DNA from 2 places in the Pediococcus sp. EKM201D genome. Region 1 is predicted to be linked to the other one. Evidence: predicted binding sites of a transcription regulator. Region 1 holds the regulator's gene; the other holds the start of a gene.
The links. Region 1 encodes Rex, which represses fermentation and respiration genes when NADH is low (regulators of the CRP and FNR family bind a similar motif). Its sites were predicted from a motif close to TTGTGAANTANTTCACAA; they were not measured.
Positions count from the first base shown of each region.

Region 2: the regulator Rex is predicted to act here: its motif matches at 4,430-4,447, upstream of ald (alanine dehydrogenase).

Region 1 covers NZ_JAALFK010000003.1:226,757-236,018, forward strand. Annotated here, with positions in the region: gene HFC68_RS06135 (cysteine hydrolase family protein) at 1-99, opposite strand, end outside; T-box leader at 211-460, shown strand; gene asnA (aspartate--ammonia ligase) at 521-1,528, shown strand; gene HFC68_RS06145 (redox-sensing transcriptional repressor Rex) at 1,605-2,231, opposite strand; gene HFC68_RS06150 (serine hydrolase) at 2,249-3,226, opposite strand; gene tsaD (tRNA (adenosine(37)-N6)-threonylcarbamoyltransferase complex transferase subunit TsaD) at 3,244-4,281, opposite strand; gene rimI (ribosomal protein S18-alanine N-acetyltransferase) at 4,268-4,864, opposite strand; gene tsaB (tRNA (adenosine(37)-N6)-threonylcarbamoyltransferase complex dimerization subunit type 1 TsaB) at 4,845-5,573, opposite strand; gene galE (UDP-glucose 4-epimerase GalE) at 5,736-6,728, opposite strand; gene HFC68_RS06175 (acyl-[acyl-carrier-protein] thioesterase) at 6,774-7,511, opposite strand; gene rsmI (16S rRNA (cytidine(1402)-2'-O)-methyltransferase) at 7,521-8,399, opposite strand; gene HFC68_RS06185 (DNA replication initiation control protein YabA) at 8,401-8,742, opposite strand; gene holB (DNA polymerase III subunit delta') at 8,744-9,262, opposite strand, start outside.
Region 2 covers NZ_JAALFK010000005.1:75,536-84,797, reverse strand. Annotated here, with positions in the region: gene HFC68_RS07880 (sugar porter family MFS transporter) at 1-459, shown strand, start outside; gene HFC68_RS07875 (xylulokinase) at 480-2,075, shown strand; gene HFC68_RS07870 (L-ribulose-5-phosphate 4-epimerase) at 2,090-2,818, shown strand; gene araA (L-arabinose isomerase) at 2,848-4,272, shown strand; gene ald (alanine dehydrogenase) at 4,479-5,585, shown strand; gene tdcB (bifunctional threonine ammonia-lyase/L-serine ammonia-lyase TdcB) at 5,602-6,657, shown strand; gene HFC68_RS07850 (OPT/YSL family transporter) at 6,690-8,609, shown strand; gene HFC68_RS07845 (PqqD family peptide modification chaperone) at 8,593-8,955, shown strand; gene HFC68_RS07840 (C69 family dipeptidase) at 8,975-9,262, shown strand, end outside.

The sequences.
Region 1 (9,262 bases):
TACTTGTAAAATTAATTTTTCTAAATGATCAATATCTGTTCTACCTCTGCATACTCCATTTTGTAAATCAATCACTAACAATGCATCTGAAGTTATCATACTTTCCACCTAGTTTTATTTTTAAAATACGCTTTTTTATTTATCTGTCAACAAATTTATGTTTTACAACTTCAGTTTCTTATGATAATATGATAATCAAATTAAAAATCAATGAAGACAAAAAGAGAGACGAGTAGAATTTATCATTCTGTCAGTGAGTTGGGATAAGTGGGAACCCAATCAGACCCTGATACTTTTGAATAACACTTTCTTAGTTTCTAACTGAAATAGCATAGGCTAAAGTAGGCTTAGACGTGACCGGTACGTTACCAATCGGAGGAGTATGTTTGTACTCTTATTGAGGTGGCTTATTAAATATAGGCAACTTGGGTGGTACCGCGGAAAGTCTTTCGTCCCTTGTCATGGATGAAAGGCTTTTTCTTTTATCCTTAAAATCTAATTTATTAAAGGAGAATCAATTATGGATTTAATTATTCCTGCATCATACGATCCAAAATTATCAGTACGTCAAACCCAAGAGGCCATTCGCTACATCCGCGAAACTTTTCAAGATGAATTTGGAAAAGAACTCAACCTCTCACGTCTCTCTGCACCAATGTTCGTTCCTAGTGCCACTGGGTTAAACGATAATTTAAATGGAGTTGAAACCCCAGTTTCCTTCTCTATGCAAGATATGCCTGAAACCAGCATCGAAATCGTCCACTCTCTAGCTAAATGGAAAAGAGTTGCTTTGAAACGCTTTGATTTCGAGATGCACAGTGGACTTTATACTAATATGAATGCCATTCGTAAAGACGAAGATCTTGATAATATTCATTCCATCTATGTTGATCAATGGGACTGGGAAAAAGTTATCGATCAAAGTGAGCGTAATCTAACTACCCTTAAAGAAACAGTTCAAACAATTTTTAAAGTAATCAAACACATGGAGCACGAAGTTTGGTATAAATATCCTGAAGCCGTCTATCATCTTCCTGATCAAATTCATTTTGTCACTACCCAAGAATTAGAGGATCGTTTTCCGAAATTAACTCCTAAAGAACGCGAGGACGCCATCTGTAAAGAACTGGGTTGCGTTTTCTTAATGCAAATTGGTGGGACGCTAAAAAGTGGTGAACGTCATGATGGACGCGCACCAGATTACGATGATTGGCAATTAAACGGCGATATTTTATTTTGGTATGAACCTCTTCAAAAAGCCCTTGAAATTTCTAGCATGGGAATCAGAGTTAGTGAAGAGTCGATGCTAAAACAACTAAAAATAGCTAACGCAGAGGATCGAATCCATCTCCCTTATCATCAAATGTTGTTGAATCATCAACTGCCCTACACCATTGGCGGTGGAATTGGTCAATCACGTCTTTGCATGTTGCTATTAGGTAAAGCCCATGTTGGTGAAGTTCAAGCTAGTGTCTGGCCTCAATCGATGATTGATCAATGTGAAGAAAATCAAATTCATATTTTATAAACTAAAATAAAAAAGCTATGACTTAATAAGCGACTTATCCGTCGTTTAGAAATTGAGTCATAGCTTTTTGTATTTTTTAATCTTGATCCATTGAGTAAATCAAGGCTTGTAATTCTAGAGATAAATCAACATCATGGATAGTTACATTATAAGGTACATCAATAATTTCAGTGGTGAAATTCATAATTCCTTTGATGCCTGCTTCTACAAGTAAATCGGTAACCCGTTGTGCTTGTGAATTAGGCACTGTTAAAATGGCTACTTCAATCTTCTCATCTCTAACACGTTGCTTGATTTCATTAATATCATAGACCGGAACTTCGCTTTGAATCGTACCTACTACCTCAGGATTAACGTCAAATGCCATTTTAATCCGAGCATTGCCCGTCTTATGAAACTTGAAGTTAATTAACGCATGCCCCAAATTACCTACACCAACAATGGCAACATTAGCAGCTGTATCTTGTTTTAAAACGTCGTTAAATAATTCCAATAAAATCTTCACATCATATCCATATCCACGTCGCCCCATTTGACCAAAATAAGAAAAATCACGACGTACGGTTGCAGCGTCGATTTTTAATAACCGTTCCAAAACGGCTGAAGAGACTTTATCTTCGCCTTTTTCATTTAGTTCACTCAAGCAACGGTAGTATAATGGTAAACGACGAGTTGTTGCCAATGAGATTTTATTATCATCCATTTTTTCTTCCACCTTTTCTACTGAATTACCTTTAATAATCCTGTTAACATTTTGGCATGAACTTGATTATTTTCCACAAAGTTATGAAGAACGACCATACCTTGTTTTTTCTTAACATTAAATGCGATAACCCCAGTTGGACTACTGCCATAAAATACGTCAGCATTGGCGCTAAAACGACTCCAACCAAGTGATTGCCCATCAATGTTGAATTTTTCCATCGTATCAAATAGCTGTGGATCAAGGACTTCTTTTCCTTGATAATTACCACGGTTTAACATCATTTCAACAAATACTGTTAAATCATTCAAGGTTGAAAATAATCCAGTGTAACCACTTTCTCCATTCAACAACAAGCCCAATTGATCTTCAACTTGTCCTTGGATTTGTCCTCGCTTAGCATCTTTTCTAGTTGGTACAAAGCGAGCCTTAGGACGGTTTAAATTAAAACCAGTATTAGTCATTGCTAGTGGATATAAAATGCGATCTTGAACAGCACGATCAATGGAACCGTCTACTGTTCGAATAATAATTCCTAGCACCACAAAGTTAAGTGGTGAAACTTGCATTTTTTCACCAGGTTTAAAATCTAGACCGACAGAATATAGTGCGTTAGTAAATTCGATTCCTGTAAAATGTTTCGATTTATTAACCGTTACTGGTAATCCACTAGTATGGGTTAATAAATGTAGAATCGTAATATCTCGATTTGAAAAACCAGGTAAATATTTAGTGACTGGATCTTTTAAGCCAATTTCTCGAATTGCAAGTAATTGAAAAATTCGAGTTGTGGTTGCAACTACCTCTGTCATTGTACTTAGGTCATAAATCATTGAAGGATCTAATAAAACGGCAGATGGTCCTTCTCCTTGGACACCTTCATAACGATTTTCAATTTCTTTTGGCGTAATCAAGCTATAGGAAGCACCATAAATATTATGATTTTCAATTTCCTTTTTAATAACTTGATGAACTTGATGCATTTGCTCAGTCATATTTATTCACCCACTCTTTACTTAATTGCTTCTGGTTCCCAATCAAATTCTAAACTTGGATCAGCATTTAACGTCATATCAGCAAAAACTTGGTGTCGCATTAACATTTCACCAGCAGCACCAATCATTGCTCCATTATCACCACAAAGATCCAAAGGTGCCTTAACGAAATCTAAATGATTAAATTTTTCGCCAAGTTCTTTATCTAAAGTATCCCGTAAACCACGGTTAGCTGCAACTCCTCCAGCTAAAATTAATTGTTTTATTTCTAACTGCTCGCAAGCCCGAACCGTTTTAGCCGTGATAACATCTATCACGCTTTGTTGGAAGCTTGCTGCTAAATCTTTTTTACTAAGTTCTTCATTAATTTGATCTGCATGATGCACTGTATTAATAAAAGCACTCTTCAAACCACTGAAACTAAAATCAAAATTATCTTCGTGTTCCATTGCTCGTGGGAACTTGAAGATGTCTTCGCCTTGGTGAGCAAGTTCGTCGATTGCTTTACCCGCTGGATACTTCAAACCCATTACGCGCCCCACTTTATCATAGGCTTCACCGGCTGCATCATCACGAGTCTCACCGATAATTTTAAATTCATTTTCGGTTGGCATATATACTAGTTCTGTATGACCCCCCGAAACAAGGAGAGCTAAGGCTGGAAAAACAATGGGTTTTACAAAACGTGCAGCGTAGATATGTCCAATCATGTGATTAACTGGGATTAATGGTAATTCATTTGCAAAAGCAAAAGCTTTAGCAGCTGAAACGCCCACTAAAAGTGCCCCAACTAATCCGGGTCCATACGTAACTGCTACAGCATCGAGGTCCTCTTTACGTACTTCAGCTTGCTTTAAGGCTTGTTCAATGCAGATGGTAATTTGCTCGATATGATGGCGACTGGCAACTTCCGGAACCACCCCGCCAAAGCGCTGATGGCTATTAATTTGTGTTGCAATTATGTTAGATAAAATAATGTCACCATTTTTAATAACTGCAACACTAGTTTCATCACAACTTGATTCGATTGCTAAAATTAAACTAGTTTGATCCACGATATCCTCCTCGCCACTTCGACAAATCTAATGTCATATCAATTGCATCTTCATGATCGCCGAAATAATACCTCTTCTTGATTCCTGTCTTTTCAAAACCAATCTTTAAATATAATGCTTGAGCTGTAATATTACTTTTTCTTACTTCTAAAGTGATTGATTTGTATTCAATAAATTGAGCTTTTTTAATAATCGACTCAATTAGAAACGATCCAATACCACGGTTTTGATATTCCGGTAAGATAGCTACATTAGTAATGTGCGCCATTTTACTACGATCATCAAAAGAAGCTCCGATAAAGCCCAACAGTTGGTCATTATGCCTAATAACTAAATATAATCGGTCTAATTTTCTTCGCAATTCGTTGGCAAAGGCCATTCGATCCCAAGGGGTTTGTCCGTCATACACAGCACGTTCAACCGTTAATATCTCCGGAATATCGGTATTAGTAGCCTGCGCTACAAAATATCTTTCACCTTCGATTACAACATTATGGTGTTTAATTTCAAAAGCCTCCTCACGCAAACGTCGTGTCCGATTAAAAAAAGTGTATTTAGCCCAATTAATTAATTTGTCTAACATATGATTCTTTGTTTTCATCGTTTGGATGCTTTTCCTTCCAATTTCTTTCTGCTTCTGTCACTCGTAAATAAGCTGGTACAAAAGTATAAACATTTTCAAGTTCTGTTTTTTGTAATCCTAAGATTCCTAATGCATGCGCATTTGGTAAACTGTTTAATTTTCCAGAATGTTCTGCAACAACAACCAACGTATTTTCTACCATTGTTTGAAATTGTTCAAATTGAGAAGATACAAAGTAAACTGGTCGACCTAACTCATTAATCTTAGCCAATAATTTTTCAAAACTAATATGTTGGTCTGCTAGTACGTTTACAACTTGTTCTCCATTTTTCTCATAAATTCCGGCGAATACATTTCCATTTCTAGCGTCAAAGAATGGGACTACTAAACCATTTTGAGGTGCGTTAGGAACCAACATTTCTAAACTAGATACTCCTACTAACTCAGCATTTAACGTTAATGCTAATGTTTTGGCCGTAGTAACGGCGATTCGTAACCCAGTATATGAGCCCGGTCCTTTGGCAACAACAATCCGGTCAATTTCGTTTAGTGCCATCCCTGCTTCTGCAAGAGTTTGCGAAATAATTGGCATCAGTTGTTTACTATGATTTCTTTTAATATTAGTGGTTTGCATAGCTAGTAATTGTTCTGAATCCAAAACCGCTACACTTAAAGTAACGTTGGACGTATCCATAGCTAAAATCTTCATTCAGTTCGCTCCCTTTTAATTCCTCTACATATTATCCTACAGAATAGTGATGACGACAACAAAGAATAAATTCGTCCTTTCAAGGTCATTTCTTTCAAAATTAAAGAGGTTATGACAAATTTTTATGTCATAACCTCAATTAAAATTATTTATACGTTTATTTTAGTGGTCTTCATAACCATTGGGATGTTTCTGAGTCCAATTCCACGCAGTTTTAATGATTTCTTTAACGTCATCATATTGAGGATTCCATTTTAAGATTTTGCGTGCTTTTTGACTTGCAGCAATTAATGAATCTGGATCTCCAGGACGACGAGCCGCAATTTTAGCTGGAATGGCTTCACCAGTTGCTTCACGTGCTGCTTCAACCATTTCTTTAACTGAGAAACCAGTTGATGAACCTAAATTGAAGACGTCGCTATCATTACCTGCTTTAAGATAATCGATTGCTAAAATATGAGCATCCGCAAGATCTAAAACGTGCACATAGTCACGTACGTTCGTACCATCTGGAGTATGATAGTCATCTCCAAAAATTTGTAATTGGTCACGTTTGCCTAAAGCCACTTGCAAGATAATTGGTGTTAAATGAGTTTCTGGTCCATGATCTTCGCCAATTGAACCATCTGGATAGGCTCCTGCTACGTTAAAGTAGCGGAGGGCTACAAATTTGATTCCATAAGCTTGATCCGCCCATTTAATGATTTTTTCCATCATTAATTTACTTTCACCGTAAGGATTGATAGGGGCTTGACGGTCGGTTTCTTCGATCGGAGACTTTTCAGGAACTCCATAAGTAGCAGCTGTAGATGAGAAAATAATGCGTTTTACATCGTGATCCCGCATTTCTTCAAGAAGAGCAACCATTCCTGCCGTATTATTATCAAAATACTTAAGCGGTTTTTCCATGGATTCAGGAACAATTGAAAATGCAGCAAAATGCACAACTGTGTCAATTGCTTCTTGATCAAAGACTTCCTTTAAAAAGGCATGATCTCGGATATCGCCCTCATAAAATTTTACGCCTTTATCCACTGCGCCACGATGACCAGTTGATAAGTTATCCACAACGACTACATCTCGATTTTGTTCGACTAATCGCTTAACCATATGTGAACCAATATATCCGGCTCCTCCAACTACAAGAATACTCATTCATTCATCCTCCAATGTAAAATTTAAACTACGCTCATTGTAACCTTAACGGTGATTCCATTCAACATTTGCTTCACAACACAAAGTGTCATTAGCAAAAATTTTATGATCACTTTTGAGTGTATCATGATCCATCGTAAAAGTGCTATGGGCAACCTGGTTAGGTTGGATTTCCACATGATAACGAATGTTAATCATCGCTGGATAATAGTTATTTAGAGTATCTTGATCAACCGTATTAAAAATCCATTCAAAATATTTAGCATTATTCACATGCCGATTTGGATCAATATCAAAATATTCTACACTGAAATCCTTAGCAACTGATGCTCCTTCAATGGTTTCCAGTTTAGGCAAACGAACAATACGTTTAACCTGGTCAGCTTCATAGGGTTCAATAATTTCAGGTAAGAGCTTGTGCATTCTTCGCGTTGTTCGATCCATCAATACAAAAATTGAAGTGTTTTCCACAATCACTTCACCTTTTTGATCTTTAACCCAAAAATCCCGTTGGCAGAAATAATCATTGTTATTAACTGCTCTAGTTCCTACTACAATTTGTTCTCCAACCCGTGGTAGTCGTTTGATTTTCAGCACGTATTGCGTAATTACCCAGCCTAATCCGGTTTTATCCACAACTGCATTTCCGACACCTAGTTGCTGACTTTGATTATCCGAAGTTAACAACATGGCGTTAATAATCATGGGAACTTTCATTGTTCCGGTCTGGTCACCTTCGTAATGCGTTACTAAATGTTGTTCTTCATGTATCTTTCCAGCCATTATTCTCTCCTATTGCTCTAACTGATGATAGATGTCATAAACTTCTTGTTTACTTAAACCTCGCAATTTAGCGACCTGTTTAATCGCAATTGTTGGTTTAACTTGTTCATCATCGATAATTTTTTGCACATGTTCATTAATCGTCATGCTTTCCCACTCGTTATTGGTAGTAACCTGTGGATGATCATTTCCTTCGACCATCACTACAAATTCGCCTCGTACTTCATTTTCAGCAATCCATTGCTGAACTTCTTCAATACTTCCACGAATAAACTCCTCATAGCGTTTGGTAAGTTCGCGTGCCAAAACCATTTTACGAGTCGTACCGAAACTACTACCAATTTGTTTGACGGTCTTAGCTAAACGATGCGGTGCTTCGTAAAAGATAACTGTATTAGGATTATTTTTTAAAACCTCAAGCTCTTCTTTTTGCTCTTTAGTTTTGCGTGATAGAAAACCATAAAAAGTAAAGGGTTGGGGAACTAATCCTGAAGCAATTAATGCTGTAATTCCGGCATTCGAGCCTGGTAAAGGTACGACGTTAAGGTGTTGTGATACTGCTACCTTTACTAACTCTTGACCAGGGTCACTAATTGACGGCATCCCCGCATCTGATACCTGAGCAATTTGTTGACCATCTTCTAACATTTTCAAAATTGTTGGAATGCGCTGCTGAGTATTGTGCTCATGGAAGCTCATCTGTTTGGTATCAATTTCAAAGTGATTAAGTAGTTTTTGAGTATTTCGTGTATCTTCAGCTAGGATTAAATCAACATCTTTCAAAATATTAATTGCTCTGAAAGTCATATCTTCTAAATTTCCAATCGGCGTTGGTACCAGATATAATCGTCCTTCATTCGATTGGCTGAAACTTTTTTGCGTTAACATATTAGCGATCTCCATAGATGACGGTTAAACAAAATGCGCACTCTTCTTCATCTTGACGATGCTTACCGTAAAATTCATTACAAACGTGATATCCGCTCGCATATAATTTTTCTAAGTTTTGAAGTGACTTTGATAAACCATATTTTGTGTTCTTAGTTCCTTCATTTTCAGCAGCGGTTGCTTGCTTTAGACGCTCTCTCAAATGTTGATTTTCAATTTGAAGTTCAGCATTTTCTTCCATGATTTCCACCATGGCACTTTGGGTTTCGTGTAGTTTATTTAACAAATCCTCAGTATTTCGCGTGACTTCTGTTATTTGATCAAATAAATCTTTTTTATCCACACTATCGCCCTCTCATTTTGAATATATTACATATTTTAATCGTTGCTTTTTCCACAACGCTTTGAAAATTTAAATTCTGACTTAACTGATGTTTTAAAGGCAGCAATACATCTGCAACAGCCAATAATTGACGGACGTTGGTCTGATCAGCTAACTCTTGTAACTGACGTCGATTAGCTTCATAAGTAATCGTTTCTTGATCAAATTTTAGTTCTAACAGGTCCATTGCATATAACATCATCAAGTCCAATATTTTTTCTTGATAAAATCGATCCTTAGCCAAAGCCATTACTCGAGTTTGAACATCCACAAATGCAGTTATGTCCCCAGTAGTGGCCGTTATAAACCACTTTTCTAACGCCTTATGGGCATCCAAAATCCAGTTGTTATCTACCAGTGTTTGAATTTCACTCATATCGTTGGTTAACCGGGTTAAAATTCTAGCATCCGTTTCAGCTATATTTTGCTCTGTCAATTCCTTAATCAATCGATCTTTAGGTAACGGTTTTAGTTCAATAAT
Region 2 (9,262 bases), on a different contig from region 1:
GTTCTTGGTTCACTAGTATTCCTATGGATTGCTGATAAATTTAAACGTCGGACATTGTTAACCATGGGTGGAACGGTTATGGGACTTTCATTTATCCTTCCCGCTGTTCTTAACATGTTCATCAAAGATATGAACCCAATGATGATCGTTGTATTCCTATGTATCTACGTAGCCTTCTATTCATTTACTTGGGCGCCATTAACATGGGTGATCGTCGGAGAAATCTTCCCACTAGCAATTCGTGGTAAAGCTTCCGGAGTTGCATCATCATTCAACTGGATTGGTTCATTCTTAGTTGGTCTTTTATTCCCAATCATGACAGCTAACATGCCTCAAGAAGCCGTGTTCGCAATCTTTGGAATTATTTGTTTGTTAGGTGTTCTATTTATCAGAACACGTGTACCTGAAACAAAGGGTCACACACTAGAAGAAATTGAAGAACAAGGACTTGGAAAATAAATTAGTTTGGAGATTTTAAAATGAATTTAGTTGAAATATCAAAAGAAATTGAAAATGGCAATGTATCACTTGGTATTGAACTTGGTTCAACCCGAATCAAGGCCGTTTTAATCACCAGTGACTACAAGACAATTGCTTCAGGAAGTTTTGTCTGGGAAAACCAGTTTAAGGATCAAATCTGGACGTATTCATTGGATACAGTTTGGCAAGGAATTCAAGCTAGTTATTCGCAGATGGCTGCTGAAGTGCACAGTAAATATCATCAATCATTAACTTCCATTAAATCAATCGGAATTAGTGCAATGATGCATGGTTATCTAGCATTTTCGAAAAATAATGATTTGTTAGTGCCATTCCGCACTTGGCGGAACAACATCACGGAAGAATCTGCTGCAAAATTGACAGAAGCATTTAGTTTCAATATTCCACAACGCTGGACGATTGCACATCTCTACCAAGCAATTCTAAATGGCGAAGAACATGTTAAGGATATTGATTTCGTAACGACCCTTGCTGGTTATGTGCACTGGAAATTATCTGGTGAAAAAGTATTGGGTGTGGGTGATGCCTCGGGAGTCTTCCCTATCGATGAAAAGACAGGTTATTATTCAAAATCAATGCTGAAAACGTTTGCTGAACTAGAAAATGTTAAGCAGTTTGATTGGGATATCAACCAAGTCCTCCCAGATGTGAAGAGCGCTGGTGAAAAAGCCGGTGAATTAACTGCCGAGGGTGCTAATTTACTTGATGTAACTGGTAAGCTTCAAGCGGGTAGTGTAATGGCTCCCCCAGAAGGTGACGCAGGAACCGGAATGGTGGGTACTAATAGTGTTCGCAAACGAACTGGTAACATCTCGGTCGGGACATCAGCCTTTTCAATGGTGGTTCTAGAAAAGCCTTTGAAATCCGTTCATCGTGATATCGACGTTGTAATGACTCCCGATGGAGCCCCAGTTGCTATGGTTCATGTTAATAACTGTTCATCAGATATCAATGCTTGGGCCCAAATCTTTAGTGATTTTGCAGCAAGATTAGGAATTAACCTAGCACCAGATAAGCTCTATGAAGCACTCTTCTTAGAAGCAACTAAAGCTGATCGTGATTTGGGACATTTGATTAATTATAGTTATCAATCTGGTGAAAATATTACAAATATCAAAGCAGGACGACCATTATTTGTTCGTAAGTCGGATAGTAATTTCAACCTACCAAACTTTATGCAAACTCAACTTTATTCTGCGTTTGCACCACTAAAAATTGGTATGGATATCCTTAGCAATGAAGAAGATATCAAGACGGATGTCATGATTGCTCAAGGTGGATTATTCCGTACTCCAGTAGTTGCTCAACAAGTTTTATCGGATGCGCTTAATATTCCGATTACTGTAATGGCTAACGCTGGCGAAGGTGGACCATGGGGAATGGCAGTCCTAGCAATGTTTGCTAGCGACAGTAATGGCCAAAGCTTAAGTGATTATCTAGACACCAACGTCTTTAGTAATCCTGAAAGTATGACCTTGAGCCCCGAACCAGAGGGCGTTGAAGCATATGACGAATTCACTAAGGAATATGTAGCAGGCTTACCAGTTGAAGCTCAAGCTGGAGAAGTAATTTAGGAGGGATAAGGTTAATGTTAGAGAAGTTAAAACAGGAAGTTTACGAAGCAAACATGCAACTTCCTAAATTAGATTTAGTTACCTTTACTTGGGGTAACGTTTCAGGAATTGACCGCGAAAAAGGTCTATTCGTTATCAAACCATCTGGAGTCGACTATGACAAGTTGAAACCAGAAGATATGGTAGTAGTAAATTTGAAGGGTGAAGTTGTGGAAGGTGAAATGAATCCTTCTAGTGACACACCAACGCATACGGTTTTGTATAACGAATTCCCAGAAATCGGTGGGATTGTACATACCCATTCTCCATGGGCTGTTTCCTTTGCCGCTGCAGAAATTGATGTACCAGCTTTAAGTACAACCCATGCTGATACATTCTACGGCGACGTGCCGGTAACTCCGGCACTCACTAAAGAAGAGATTGAAGGCGGTTATGAAGAAAATACTGGTAAGGTAATTGTTAAGACATTCAAGGAACGTAAGATTGATCCAGAAGCAGTTCCAGCTGTTTTGGTTAGCCAACATGGACCATTTGCTTGGGGTAAGACGCCTGACAAAGCGGTTTACAATGCAAAGGTTTTGGAAGTTGCTTCAGAAATTGATTACCACGCTCTTCAAATGACTAGAAGAAATATTGAAGTTCCTCAATATTTGTTAGATAAACATTATTACCGTAAGCATGGTAAGAATGCCTACTACGGTCAAGAAAATGCTAAGTCTAAAGAACATGCAGCAAGAAAATAAAAAAACTAAAAAATAAGGAGATTTTTATCATGAAAAAAGTACAAGATTATGAATTTTGGTTTGTTACAGGTAGTCAATTCCTATATGGTGAAGAAACACTACGCTCTGTAGAAAAAGATGCAAAAGAAATCGTTGATAAGTTAAACGAATCAAAGAAATTGCCTTACCCAGTTAAATTCAAGCTAGTTGCCACAACAGCTGAAAACATTACAGAGGTAATGAAAGAAGTTAACTACAATGATAAAGTTGCAGGTGTGATTACATGGATGCACACTTTCTCACCAGCTAAAAACTGGATTCGTGGTACAGAATTACTCCAAAAACCATTGCTACACTTAGCAACTCAATTCTTGAACCACATTCCATATGACACAATTGACTTTGATTACATGAACTTGAACCAATCAGCTCATGGTGACCGTGAATATGCATTCATCAACGCTCGTCTACGTAAGAACAACAAGATTATCTCAGGTTACTGGGGTGATGAAGGCATTCAAAAACAAATTGCTAAGTGGATGGATGTTGCTGTTGCATACAACGAATCATACGGTATCAAGGTCGTAACTTTCGCCGACAAGATGCGTAACGTTGCTGTTACAGACGGTGACAAGATCGAAGCTCAAATCAAGTTTGGCTGGACAGTTGATTACTGGGGTGTTGCAGACCTAGTTGAAGAAGTTAATGCCGTTTCTGACGAAGACATTGACAAGAAGTACGAAGAAATGAAGAATGACTACAACTTTGTAGAAGGTCAAAACTCTTCCGAAAAATTCGAACACAATACTAAGTATCAAATTCGTGAATATTTCGGTTTGAAGAAGTTCATGGATGACCGTGGATATACAGCATTCACAACTAACTTTGAAGACTTAGCTGGTTTGGAACAATTACCAGGTTTAGCAGCACAAATGTTGATGGCTGAAGGTTATGGATTTGCTGGCGAAGGTGACTGGAAGACAGCTGCTTTGGACCGCTTATTGAAGATTATGGCTCACAACAAGCAAACTGTATTTATGGAAGATTACACACTTGATCTTCGTGAAGGTCATGAAGCAATCCTTGGATCACATATGCTTGAAGTTGACCCATCAATCGCCAGTGACACACCACGTGTTGAAGTACACCCATTGGACATTGGCGGTAAAGAAGACCCTGCTCGTTTTGTATTTACAGGTATGGAAGGTGACGCTGTTGACGTTACAATGGCTGACTATGGCGACGAATTCAAACTTATGTCATATGATGTTACTGGTAACAAGACTGAAAAAGAAACACCATATCTACCAGTCGCAAAACAACTTTGGACTCCAAAACAAGGTTGGAAGCAAGGTGCTGAAGGCTGGCTAACACTTGGTGGTGGACACCATACAGTTCTTTCATTTGCAATTGATGCTGAACAATTACAAGACCTTAGCAACATGTTTGGTTTGACATACGTTAACATCAAATAATGCTTTACAGTAAGATTTAAATCTTAAAAATAATTTATTCAATGCCACGAAAGAGAAATCTTTCGTGGCATTTTTGGTGGTTAAAAAATTTTTTGAGTATACATAATTAAAGAAACAAATGTTTTTTTAAGGGAGATACCTTTTATTTTGGTTAACTTTGTGCAATACTACACATGTAAATAATTAAATTCTAAGGAAGTGTCTTTATGAAAATTGCTGTAATTAAGGAGCAAAAAGAAGGCGAAGGACGGGTAGCAGCCACACCTGAAAATGTGCAAAAGATGGTAGAAGCTGGAAATGAAGTTCTTGTGGAGCGCGATGCAGGAATTGGTGCCGGATTTTCCAATGAAGAATTTGAAAATGCAGGAGGAAAAATTGTTTCTCATGCGGAAGCTTGGAAGGCTAAGTTGTGTATTAAAGTTAAGGAGCCTGACGAAGAAGAATATCAATATTTTGAAAAGGGTAAGATTGTTTGGGGCTTCCAGCATTTAGCCTCTGCAAAAGCTACCGTGGAAGCTATGATGCAAGCAGGAGTAACGGCAATTGGTGGTGAAACGATTGTCAAAGATGGAAAACTAGAACTGTTAGCACCAATGAGCCAAATTGCAGGGCGCCGCTCAGTAATCATGGGAGCATATTATTTAGAAGCGCAACATCAAGGCGCTGGTATTTTATTGTCAGGAATTCCAGGCATGATTTCAGCGGGTAATGTTGTAATTTTTGGTGGCGGTAACGCTGCTACCGGTGCAGCAGATACAGCACTGGGATTAGGTTGCTCAGTGGTAATTATTGAATTGAACGACCAGAGAATTCAACAGCTCCAAAAATTATATAAAGGTAAAAAAGTTCGAGTCGTTAAGTCAAATGAAGCAAATTTAGCCCAAGAAATCAAAGATGCTGATTTATTTATATCGACCATTTTAATTCCAGGTTCTCGGCCACCCAAGTTGGTTAAAGAATCGATGGTCAAAAAGATGAAGAAGGGCTCAGTCATCGTTGATATTGCAATTGATCAAGGCGGAACGGTAGAAACCATTGACCATCCAACGACGATTGACGATCCAATTTTTATTAAAGATGGTGTAATTCACTATGCTGTACCTAATCAACCAGGAGCAGTTCCACGGACATCCACGATGGCTTTGGCTGCCGGTAATTTAGATTATCTATTGGAAATAGCTGATCAGGGGATTGAAGCTGCTGGTAAAAATGATCCAGCATTAGCATCTGGGATTAACCTGTATGAAGGAAAAATTACTAATCAAGGTTTGGCAGACTCCTTGAATCTTCCATATACTGAACTGAAACTATAAAAAGGGGGTGGCGTTGATGTTAGTAGAGAAAGAACCCAGAAACCAAGTTGTAGCAGCAACCGATAATTTATTAAATCTAAACCAGATTGAAGAAGCCCGCGAGGTTATTAAAAAATATGCGCGTCGGACACCATTAGTTAAGTCCATGTTTTTGAGCAACAACGTTGTCCATGGGGATGTCTATTTAAAATTAGAGAATATGCAATTAACCGGTTCTTTTAAATTTAGAGGGGCGAATAACAAAATTAACCACTTGAATGAAGAAGAAAAACAACGAGGCGTAATTACAGCTTCAGCTGGAAATCATGCACAAGGAGTAGCTTTGACCGGTAAGTTGCTGGGAATTAAAACTACGGTAGTGATGCCGGATGAGGCGCCCCAAATGAAGCGCGATGCAACCCGAGGATATGGAGCGGAAGTAGATATTCATGGCGCAACTTTTGATGACGCTCACGAATGGATGCGAGAAAGAACTGAAAAAGAAGGAAAAACCATTGTAGATCCGTTTAATGATGCTTTAATTTGTGCTGGACAAGGAACTATCGGTTTGGAAATTCTAGAAGATTTAGTGGATGTAGAAACCGTTGTAGTTCCAGTCGGGGGCGGTGGTCTAATTTCAGGAATCGCCACGGCTTTAAAATCAATCAATCCTTCAATTCATATCGTCGGAGTTCAATCGGAAAATGTGCATGGCATGAAGGCGTCTGTTGATGCAGGCAAAATTGTTAAACATCACCAAGATTTTACGCTAGCAGACGGAACTGATGTAGCAACCCCAGGTAATATTACATTTGGGATTGTTTCCAAACTAGTGGATGAGATTGTCTTGGTTAGTGAAGAAGAAATTTCAAAAGCGATGAAAGATTTAATGCAGAGAACCAAGGTGGTTGCTGAAGGAGCAGGAGCATTGCCAACGGCCGCTTTAGAAGCAGGTAAGATTGATCCAAAATGGACTAAAGATAAGAAGGTTGTAGCTTTAGTTTCCGGTGGAAATGTGGATCTACAGCGAGTTTCACAGATTATTGATCACTTCTTTACTCCTGTTGATACGCATAAAGGTGCCATTGGGTAATTAATATTTTGTGAGTGAAAGAGGGAATCAAATTGGCAAAAAATAAGGAGCAAAAAAGCGGTAAACATGTACCGTATGTCACTAAAAAGCAACGAGGTGGTAGTCCAGCCATCTTAATCATGGGGATTATTTTAGCTATTATTTTTGGTGCATCAACGGCTTATTCAGGGATGAAAGCTGGATTAACGGTCGCCGCAGGAATTCCAGGTTCAATTATTGGATCAGGATTGGTTAGTATTTTTGCCAGAAAAAAAGGAATTTTAGGCAAAAATATACTGCAAGGCATGTCGAGCGGTGGTGAAGCCATTGCCAGTGGAATGATTTACGTTTTACCAGCCATTATTTTAATTGGCGGGCACGTTAATTTTTGGACCGGAATGATGGTGGGAATTTTAGCCGTGTTATTTGCCATTGGGAGTGCTTCGTTAGTACAAAATTATCTGATTGTAGAAGAACATGGACGTCTAGCTTATCCCGAATCAATGGCAATTACGGAAGCGTTAGTGGCCTCAGAAAGTGGTGGCGATTCACTTAAATTCTTAGGAATTGGTTTCGGAATTGGTGGTTTGATTACCATGGTTACGACCCAAGTTTTCGGGTGGCTAAACAATATGATTACTTACACCGGAAATTCATTTTATCGTTGGAAAATGTCTACTGAAGTCAATCCGATGTTAGCAGGAATCGGTTTTGTAGTTGGAATTGATGTAGCTTTAACGATGTTTGCGGGATCGATTCTTTCAAACTTTGCGGTAGTTCCGTTGGTAAGCTACTTTACCCAAATGGCTGGCGGAAGTGCTCACGTTTGGAATAATGCAGCTTTGCATATTTCACAAATGGGTGTGGATGATGTCGCTGGATCGTACGTCAAGTATATTGGGGCTGGAATGATGCTTTGCGGAGGAATCATTGGAGCAATCAAGTTGATTCCCGTAATCTGGACTTCAATTAAAAAAGTAATCAACGCTCGCAATAGCGCTACGGAAGAAAAGAATGCCCTAGGTGTGATTGCATTGATGTTGTCGGTAATTTTAATTTTTGTCGCTGGTTTTATTATTTCAGGTTCATTTTTAGTTGCTCTTATTGGTGGAATTCTTTCACTATTATTAGCTTTATTATTTGTAATTGTTTCGGCCCGTTTAGCAGGAACCATCGGGTGCTCGAACGCGCCGGTGTCAGGGATGACTATTGCTTCATTGGTAATTATGACTTTGGCCTTTGTATCAATGGGATGGACAAATCAGAACTACAGTGAAATCTTATTGCTATTTGGGGTTTTCATTGTTACCGCAATCTCGGTTGGTGGGGGTTATATGCAGACCCAAAAAGTTAACTATATGATTGGTGGTTCCAATCGTGAGATGATGAAATACTACATGATTGCCGGAATTGTGGGGGTATTTACGGTCGTAGGAACAACCGTGATCCTAGCTCCACAATTACAGGTGACCGGTTCTAACCCACCATTTGGATTACCCCAAGCCAATTTGATTGCAACGCTAACAACGGGAATTATGTCGGGAAATTTACCATGGATTATGGTCATTGTCGGAATAGTAATGGCGATTGTTTTATGGATGCTAGATTTACCAATTATGACGGTGGCTTTAGGTTTCTACTTACCAATTTCGACTACTTCGATCATTTTAGTGGGAGCGTTGCTTAAATTGATTGTAGATAAGACAACTAAGGGAGAAGCATTAAAAGCTAAAAGAATCCAAAGTGGTGTCAGTCTTTCTTCAGGTTTAATCGCTGGGGGCTCAATCATTGGTTTGATTGGTATTATTCTACACGTGACTGGTTTGCTTAAAGATGTATCACCTAAAGGTTTTGCCGCCGGAAATGCGATGGGAATCATAATCTTAATTGTATTAGCGGTTGCCATTGTTGTACCACTTTACATGATTAAAAAGGTAGAAGATCGGAAACCAAGTGATGAAAACGAGGGATGAGTATCAGTTAACAGATGATGAATTACGGGAGATTGTATTTGAAAAGAATCCACGAGTGGACTACGAACTAAAACAAGGAATTATTACAATTATTAAGCCACAAGATCATTGGATTCAAAGATTTTTCCGCAAGCTTAATTTTAAAATTCCCGAAAATACTTATTTAGATTTGGACGAATATGGGAGCTTCGTATTTCAACAAGTAAATGGTAAGCGGAGTGTCTATGAGATTGGGCAAAATTTAGGTCATAAATTTACCGAAGCTAACGAGTATTTATACAGTCGTTTGTGGTTATATTTAAATCATCTGGAAGAAAACGAACAAATTATTAAACGGATTTCTTAAATTTACGAAGGAGAATATTATGGAAGATCGAATCGAATTGTCAGCATGTACCTCAATCATGGTAGGAAAAGCAGCTTCCCTAGATGGAGCGACGTATATTTCTAGAAATGAAGACCGCCTAATTGCTATTCATCCAAAGCGTTTTTTGGTACAACCAGCAGTTAGCGGGCGTAAAGAAACTTATACATCGCCCTACAATGGGTTGACGGTGCCTTTACCAGCAAGCGGTTATCGTTATACTTCTACGCCGAATGGGGATGAAAGTGATGGTCCTAATGAAGAGGACGGCTTTAACGAAAAGAACGTT